One region of the Mesorhizobium sp. M1334 genome, then DNA from elsewhere that is predicted to be linked to it. Evidence: riboswitches for the same ligand, from Rfam matches in the RefSeq annotation. Region 1 holds a riboswitch; the other holds the start of a gene.
What was found. A riboswitch is a leader RNA that binds a small molecule or an ion and turns the genes downstream of it on or off. The one in region 1 is predicted to bind S-adenosylmethionine.

Region 1 (4,325 bases):
GCGACGCTGTCGACGCCGGCCTTGCCCACGCCGGTTTCCGGCATGATGCGCATCGGCGCGAGCGCCATGAAGCGAAGGCCGAGGCCGAGTCGGTCGGCTTCCTTCTGGCTATGACCGGCCAGGAACATCTGCATGCGTTTTGCGCCGGCATAGCCGCCGGTATTGGGTGGCCCGCCGGTCAAGGCCGCGCCACTGGAGATCAGAACGATACGGGTTCCCGGCTTGAACGGACGCCGCAGAGCGGCCCGGCAAAACAGGAACGATGCCTTGACGTCCGTGTCCCAATTTGCGGAGAACGCCTTCCAGTTCTGTTCGTGCAGCGGCGCGGAAGGGGCCAGCGCGCCTGCGCAGATTACCAGCACGTCCGGCTCCAGCGCGGCGAAGACCTTATCGGGGGCGGAGTCCACCGTCGCATCGACCGCGAGCGTCTTCACGCCCGAGACCTCCCAGGCAAATTGCGCCAGGGCCTGTTTTCCGCGGGCGACGGCCAGCACCGTCGCTCTCTCGTTGAGGGCGGCCTCCGCGATGGAGCGGCCGACCCCACGGCTGCCTCCGACAACTACAACATTCTGACCTTGCAACGATCCCATGGATCACCTCTCTGTTCCCGGCCGCCGGACCATCCAGGCGCCCTCATCGACAAGGACAGCGCAGGGGGGTGGAAATCATCGGTGCCAGGGGGAAATATTTTTCAGGTGACAGCAGGGCTCGCGCACGGCCCTGTTCGGGGCAGCAACGGCAGAGGCGCGTCGGTTTGTATTCAGGGTCATTACCGCGGGGGTAATCGACCAACGCGCAAGGTCTCGGCAAACTGCTCCCATCAAGCCGGTTGTCCGGCTTCGACCACCAGGGAGTACAGCCATGACCGCCTACGCCGTCGCGCATATGCGCCAGGTCACGCCGGGGCCGCAGATCGTCGAGTACCTGCACAAGATCGATGCCACGCTGGAGCCGTTTGGCGGGCGCTTCATCGTGCATGGCAGCGAGGTGGAAGTCGTTGAAAACACCTGGCCGGGCCACCTCGTCATGATCGAATTTCCAGACATGCAGCAGGTGCGTGCATGGTACCGCTCGCCCGCCTATCAGGAGATCTTGCCGCTGCGCACCGAGAATTCTCAGTCCGACGTGGTCCTGGTCGATGGCGTCCAGCACCCGCACAAGGCCACCGACGTTCTCGAAGAAGGGGACGATCTGCGACGATTGGCTCTTATCGTTTCAGCAGGAATACCGCTTGCTGGCCGAAAAAGTTCCAGAACCACCAAGGCATGGAGAAGCCGATCCGCTGGCCGTTGGCGTCGAGCGCGGTTGCCTTTTCCACCGTCGCGCCAAGCTCGTCGCACAGATTGACGAAGTCGCGAATGGTGCAGAAATGGATGTTGGGGGTGTCATACCAGGAATAGGGTAGGTCCTTGGTCACCGGCATGCGGCCGTTGAACAGCAGCGAAAAGCGCACCCGCCAGTGACCGAAATTCGGGAATGAGACGATGGCGCGGTTGCCTATCCTGAGCAGTTCGTCGAGCACCAATTTCGGATTGCGGGTCGCCTGCAAGGTCTGCGACAAAACGACAAAGTCGAAGCCCTTATCGGGATAGAATTGGAGATCCTTGTCGGCATCGCCCTGGATGACCGACAGGCCGCGCGCCACGCATTCGTTGACGCCGCGCTGCGACAGTTCCAGCCCGCGACCGTCGACCTTCTTGGTCGCCTGCAGCAATTCGAGCAACAGGCCGTCGCCGGAACCGACGTCCAGTACCCGCGACTGCGGCGGGATGAGATCGGCGACGACCTCGAGGTCGACGCGCTGGGCGCGGTTGACGCTCATGGGCTCGCCTTCTGCCTGGCGCATGATCCTGATCCGAAAAGTCTGCAACTTTTCGGGGTCATGCGCTGATGCCTGGCGCGTGATCCTGATCCGAAAAGTCTGCAGCTTTTCGGGGTCATGCGCCGAGCCCTCTGGCCCGCGCCGCCGAGGCGATGAAGCCTTTGATGGCGGCAAACAGTTCCGGCTCGTCGAGCAGGAAGGCGTCGTGGCCACGGTCGGTTTCGATCTCGACGAACGATACCGAGGCGCCGGCCGCGTTCAGCGCGTGCACGACCGAGCGGCTCTCCTCGGTCGGGAACAGCCAGTCGCTGGTGAACGAAACCAGGCAGAAGCGCGTCTTGGTGCCGGCGAAGGCATCGGCCAGCCGGCCGCCATGGTCGGCGGCGAGATCGAAATAGTCCATCGCCCGGGTCATGTAGAGATAGGAGTTGGCATCGAAGCGATCGACGAAGGTCATGCCCTGATGGCGCAGATAGCTCTCGATCTGGAAGTCGGCATCGAAGCCGAAGGTCAGGGCTTCGCGATCCTGCAGGTTGCGGCCGAACTTGCGGTGCAGCGCTGCTTCCGACAGATAGGTGATGTGAGCGGCCATGCGCGCCACCGCCAGCCCCTTTTCCGGCCGCTTGCCGTGCTCGAAATATTTGCCGCCATGCCAGTCCGGGTCGGCCATCACTGCCTGCCTGCCGACCTCGTGGAAAGCGATGTTCTGCGAAGAATGGCGGGCGCCGGTGGCGATCGGCAGCGCCGAGAAGACGCGCTCGGGATAGCTCGAGGCCCATTGCAGCACCTGCATGCCGCCCATCGAGCCGCCCAGCACGCTGAACAGCTGTTCGATACCGAAATGCTCGACCAGCATCAGCTGCGCGCGCACCATGTCGCGGATGGTGATGATCGGCAGGTCGAGCCCGTAGGGCTTGGCGGTGGCGGGATTGGTCGAGGCGGGGCCGGTGGAGCCGAGACAGCCGCCGATGACGTTGGACGAGATGACGAAGAAACGATCGGTGTCGATGATCTTGCCGGGGCCGATCAGCACTTCCCACCAGCCCGGCTTGCCGGTCACGGGATTGGTGTTGGCGACATGCTGGTCGCCGGTCAGCGCATGGCAGACGAGGATGGCGTTGGAGCGCTCGTCGTTGAGCGTGCCATAGGTCTGGTAGGCGATCTGGAACGGCGACAGCAGCGTGCCGGCGTCGAGCTTGAGCGGCTTGTCGGCGCCGAAACGCAACACCGGGCTCGACGGCTGGTCGGCCTCGTTGTTGGTTTTTCGCGCGCGCAAAGCGACCATCACATCTCCTTGCCCGGCCTTCAGTTGTCCACCGCCGGTCTGGGCAACAACCAGCCAGGGCAACAAAAAACCGGCCATGCCTTCGCAAAGCCGGTTACAAGATGCAAACGGCCCTTTAGCAAGTTGTTTAACGTGGCTGCAAGCCGACCGGCCAAATCACCACGGAACTTTCGCTGCTCTTCTAGGACCGACGCATGGCTTCGTCAACGGCAAGTTCTTGATCCCGAATTGCCGCCCCTCGACATTCCGGGCCACGGCTTGTATTTCCGCTGCGGCCTCCGGATGGAGGCAATCTCGACGGATTTCATGGAATGAGCCAGATACCGGATCAGACACGTCCAAGGCCCCGCGCCGGCATCATGGACATCGAAGCCTATGTGCCCGGCAAGAGCGCGGCGCCTGAAGGTGTCGCCAACGTCCATAAATTGTCGTCGAACGAGAACCCGCTCGGCCCTTCGCCAAAGGCGATAGAGGCCGCGCGCGCGGTCGCCGACAAGCTCGCGGTCTATCCCGACGGCAGCGCCAGGCGCCTGAGGGAAGCGATCGCCGAGGTGCACGGGCTCAACCCGGCGAACATCGTCTGTTCCAACGGCTCCGACGAGATTCTGGGCCTGCTGGCGCAGACCTACCTCGCGCCCGGCGACGAAGCGATCATCACCGAACACGGCTTCATGGTCTACAAGATCTACATACAGTCGGCCGGTGCCGTCCCGGTGACGGTCAAGGAGACCGATGAACGCGCCGATATCGATGCGATCCTCGCCGCGGTGACGCCGCGCACCAGGGTCATCTTCCTTGCCAATCCAAACAATCCAACCGGCACCTACGTGCCGTTCCAGGAGGTGCGCCGCCTGCATGCCGGCCTGCCGCGAAACGTGCTTCTGGTGCTGGATGCAGCTTACGCCGAATATGTCCGGCGCAACGATTATGAAGCCGGCGTCGAGTTGGTGGGCAGCGCGGAAAACGTGGTCATGACCCGCACTTTCTCCAAATTGGGCCTGGGCGGGGCGCGGATCGGCTGGATGTATGCGCCAATGCATATCATCGACGCGATCAACCGCGTGCGCGGACCCTTCAACGTCAATGCGACGGCTATCGAGGCCGGTATCGCGGCGATCCGCGACCGCGGCCATATCGAGCGCAGCGTGGCGCATAACGAGACCTGGCTGGCATGGCTGACCGAGCAATTAAGCGGGCTTGGTCTGCGGGTGACGCCGA
Region 2 (4,325 bases), on a different contig from region 1:
CGGTGCCCGCGAGCAATGGCGGGCCGGTGGCCTGCTGGCACAATTCCTGCCGCAGTCGGCGGAGCGTATGCGCGTACCCGACCTTCCCGGTGGCGACGGCGATCCGCGTGAGGAAATCCATGACCCGACCGACAATTCCTGGCAGGAGCTGCTGGCGCTGCTTGGTACTATTGAACCGACCGAGCTGATCGATCCGACGATCGGCGCCGAACGGCTGCTTTACCGGCTTTTCCACGAGCATGGCGTCCGCGTGTTCGGCGGCGTGCCGGTCGCCGACCAGTGCTCATGCTCGAGGGAGAAGATCCGCGGCATTCTCGAAGGCTTTTCCGCCGAGGAGATCAGGGACAGCACCGAGGATGGCAGCATTCACGTCGCCTGCGAATTCTGCTCGAAGCAATATGACTTCGACCCGGCGGAGTTTGCAGCGGCTGGATGACGGCCCTCAATTGACGGTGCGCCGCGTGCCCGGCAAATCGAGCGAGAAGGCGGGGATGGCGACGTCGAACGTCTCGCCCCGCTTGTTGCGCATTGTGTAGTGCCCGACCATGATGCCGGACGGGGTCGAGAGCGGGCATCCAGACGTATACTGATAGCTGTCGCCGGGGTTGAGTCCGGGTTGCTCGCCGACGACCCCCGGGCCGCGCACTTCCTCGACTTTGCCGGTACCGTCGGTAATGTGCCAGTAGCGTGACAGAAGCTGCACGAACTCATCCGACTGATTGTCGATGGTCACCTGGTAGCCCCAGACATAGCGGTTTTGCGGCGGGTCGGAGTGATCCTCCAGATAGAACGGCCTGACCTGCACTTCGATGTTGCGGGTGACGGCGCTGTACATAAACTGCTCCAAAGCAATGTAGATGGAACTTTCGATGCTCAGCGCAGTTTGGTCAACGATGCGCAGCATCTTCTTGCCCGATCTCAAGCGCAGGTGCCGAAAAACAATGTCATTTGAGTGACACATGACAATGATGGTGTGCAGGCTTGTGCCGGACGACTCAGCGTTCTGTCGAATTGTTGAAAACGGCTGTCATGCGGCCGGCATTTCTGGAGTGACCAGATCTCGATGGAACCGACATTCGCAGCCGCCCTCCTTTCCATAGCCCTCCTTCTTTCAAATCTCGCCAGCATCTTGTTAGCTTCGCAGAAGCTGAAGCGACCAGCCAGTATTGCACCGCCCGCGGCCAACGCGCCGCCGGTATCGATCGTCATCCCGGCGCGCGGCGTCGAGCCGTTTGCCGAAGAGACGCTGGAGCGCGCCTTCTCCCTCGACTGGCCGCGCTATGAACTCATCTTCTGCGTCGCCCATGCCGACGACCCGGTGGTCAAGCCGATCGCCGCCGCAATGGCGCGCTTTCCAGCTATTCGCGCCCGCCTTCTAATCGGTGACGACCGCATCAGCGGCAATCCAAAACTCAACAATTGCGTGAAGGGTTGGGAGGCGGCGCATTATCGCTGGGTCATCCTTGCCGATTCCAACGTGCTTATGCCAAGCGATTACGTCCAGCACCTGATGGCGGCGTGGCGGCACGACACCGGCCTCGTCTGTTCGACGCCGATCGGCTCGCGGCCGGACGGCTTCTGGGGGGAGGTCGAATGCGCCTTTCTCAACACGCTGCAGGCACGCTGGCAGTACGCTGGAGAGGCGCTCGGCCTCGGCTTCGCCCAGGGCAAGAGCATGTTGTGGAACAAGCCGATGCTCGATGCCAATGGCGGCATCCGCGCGCTTGCCGCCGAGATCGCCGAGGACGCCGCCGCGACCAAGCTGGTCAACGGGCTCGGACTGCGAGTCAATCTTGTCGCCTCTCCCTTCGAACAGCCGCTCGGCCGGCGCACGCTTGGCGAGATCTGGTCGCGGCAGGCGCGCTGGGCGCGGCTGCGCCGCGTCACCTTTGCACTGTTCTTTGCCCCCGAAATCCTGATCGGCGCGGCACCGCCGCTAGTGCTTGCACTGATCGCCGCGGCTGACGCCGGCGGCAGCCTGCCGGCAACCGCCATCGCCGTGCTGGTCGCGGCCTACCTGCCGGAATGCGCCTTGGCCTCGACCAAGGGATGGCACCTGTCGCCGCGCACGATCCCGGCGATGATGGCACGAGACCTGATGCTTCCCGTCATTTGGGCGCGCGGATGGCTGAGCGGCGCCATCGACTGGCGCGGCAACGTGATGACTATCCAGACGAAGACTGTCGCGGAGCTGGAAGAGACCCCGTCCGGCGCCTGATCGGCACGTCCCCGCTGCCTCTGTTCGGCCAGCCCTTATCCGGCAACTCTCAGTGCCTGCTCGATGTCTTCGAGCAGGTCGTCGGCGTCCTCAAGGCCGACTGACAGCCTGAGCGTTCCCGGTCCGATGCCGAGCTCGGCGCGGGCTTCATCAGTCAAGTTCTTGTGTGTGGTCGTCGCCGGATGGGTGATCAGGCTCTTGGCGTCGCCGAGATTGTTGGAAATCAGCACGACGTCGAGTGTGTTCTGGAAGGCAAAGGCCGCCTGCTTGCCGCCCTTCACATCGAAGCAAATCAGCGTCGAGCCGCCCGACATCTGCTTCTTGACCACGGCCGCTTGCGGGTGGTCGGCGCGGCCGGGATAGATGACGCGGGCGATTTGCGGGCGCTCGGCCAGGAAATCCGCGATGCGGCCGGCACTTTCCGTCTGCTGGCGTACGCGTAGCGGCAGCGTCTCCAGGCCTTTCAGCAGCGTCCAGGCATTGAAGGGCGAGAGGCTTGGGCCGGTGTGGCGGAAATAGTCATGCAGGTTCTCGTCGATCCATTTCTTGTCCGACAGAACGATGCCGCCAAGACAGCGCCCCTGGCCGTCAATATGCTTCGTGGCCGAATAGACGACGATGTGGGCGCCGAGCTGCAGAGGTTTCTGCTGCAAGGGCGTAGCGAAGACATTATCGACGATCAGCCTGGCGCCGATCGAATTGGCAAGTGCCGCGACGGCGGCAATGTCGACTACCTCCAGCGTTGGATTGGTAGGGCTTTCCAGGAAAAACAGTTTGGTGTTTGGCTTGACCGCCTTTTCCCAATTGGCGATGTCGGTGCCGTCGACCAGCGTTGCCTCAATGCCGTATTTCGGCGCCAGCGTCTCGATCACCCAGCGGCAGGAGCCGAACAGCGCGCGCGCCGCCACGATATGGTCGCCCGCCTTGGCGCTACACAGCAGTGCTGCCGTCACCGCCGCCATGCCGGATGCCGTGGCGCGCGCGTCCTCGGCTCCTTCCAGCGCGCACATGCGTTTCTCAAACATGTCGACCGTCGGATTGGCATAGCGCGAATAGATGAAGCCCGGCTCCTCGCCCTTGAAGCGGGCCTCCGCCGCTTGCGCCGTCTCGTAGACATAGCCTTGGGTGAGATACATCGCCTCGGAGGTCTCGCCAAAGCCGGAACGCAGCGTCCCGGCATGCACGAGTGCGGTCTGAGGCTTCCAGTCGCGCTTCTTGGTCATCATTCCATCCAAACACCAAAATTGGTCCAAACAACAAAAAACCGGCCGCGAAAGTCGCAACCGGTCCATATGGCCTTGCGGCCCGACGGTCCTTTAGCGACTTGTTTAACGTGGCTGCAAGCCGACCGGCCAAATCACCACGGGATAACGAGCTTTAGACCCGCGCCACGCTTGCGTCAATTGCCGGCATGATTAAGAGGGTTGTACCAAGCAGGTGCCAAAGGCGTCCACGGTCGGACCTGCGACAGAACAAGACCTCGCCCGGCGTTCGAACGGAGCCAGACCCTTGCGGCAGACAGGCATTCTTCCCGATCAGGATATTTCCGCGCTGTTCCAGACGGGCGCGCTGAAGTCGCCGCGCATGCTCGATGCCGATCAGATCCAGCCGGCCAGCCTTGACCTCAGGCTCGGCGACAAGGCATGGCGAGTGCGTGCTTCCTTCTTGCCCGGCCCGGACCACAGGGTTGTCGACAAGCTCGACCGGCTGAAGCTGCACGAGATCAACCTCGCCGAAGGTGCCGTGCTGGAAACCGGCTGCGTCTACATCGTGCCGCTGCTCGAAAGCCTGGCGCTGCCCGCCCATATTTCCGCCTCCGCCAACCCGAAAAGCTCGACCGGACGGCTCGATATCTTCACCCGGGTAATGACCGACCGTGGCCACGAGTTCGACAAGATCGCTGCCGGCTATGAAGGCCCGCTCTATCTGGAGGTCAGCCCGCGCACTTTCCCGATCGTCGTGCGGACCGGCTCGCGGCTGTCGCAGATCAGGTTCCGCACCGGCAATGCGCTCTTGTCGGAAAGCGAGCTGCACGAGTTGCACCGCGCCGAAATGTTGGTCGCCACCGAACCACCCAACATCTCAGGCGGGGGAATCGCGCTGTCGA

Region 2: another riboswitch for S-adenosylmethionine. It lies ahead of NKH17_RS01905 (O-succinylhomoserine sulfhydrylase); the one in region 1 lies ahead of metX (homoserine O-acetyltransferase MetX).

What each region holds. Positions count from the first base shown of each region.
Region 1 covers NZ_JAMYLM010000002.1:478,764-483,088, reverse strand. Annotated here, with positions in the region: gene NKH17_RS05775 (SDR family NAD(P)-dependent oxidoreductase) at 1-590, opposite strand, end outside; partial or broken gene NKH17_RS05770 (DUF1330 domain-containing protein) at 862-1,179, shown strand; gene metW (methionine biosynthesis protein MetW) at 1,208-1,822, opposite strand; gene metX (homoserine O-acetyltransferase MetX) at 1,938-3,107, opposite strand; SAM riboswitch at 3,203-3,280, opposite strand; gene hisC (histidinol-phosphate transaminase) at 3,419-4,325, shown strand, end outside.
Region 2 covers NZ_JAMYLM010000001.1:385,648-389,972, reverse strand. Annotated here, with positions in the region: gene NKH17_RS01920 (Hsp33 family molecular chaperone) at 1-436, shown strand, start outside; gene apaG (Co2+/Mg2+ efflux facilitator ApaG/CorD) at 443-835, opposite strand; gene NKH17_RS01910 (glycosyltransferase) at 1,064-2,218, shown strand; gene NKH17_RS01905 (O-succinylhomoserine sulfhydrylase) at 2,254-3,444, opposite strand; SAM riboswitch at 3,515-3,592, opposite strand; gene NKH17_RS01900 (2'-deoxycytidine 5'-triphosphate deaminase) at 3,728-4,325, shown strand, end outside.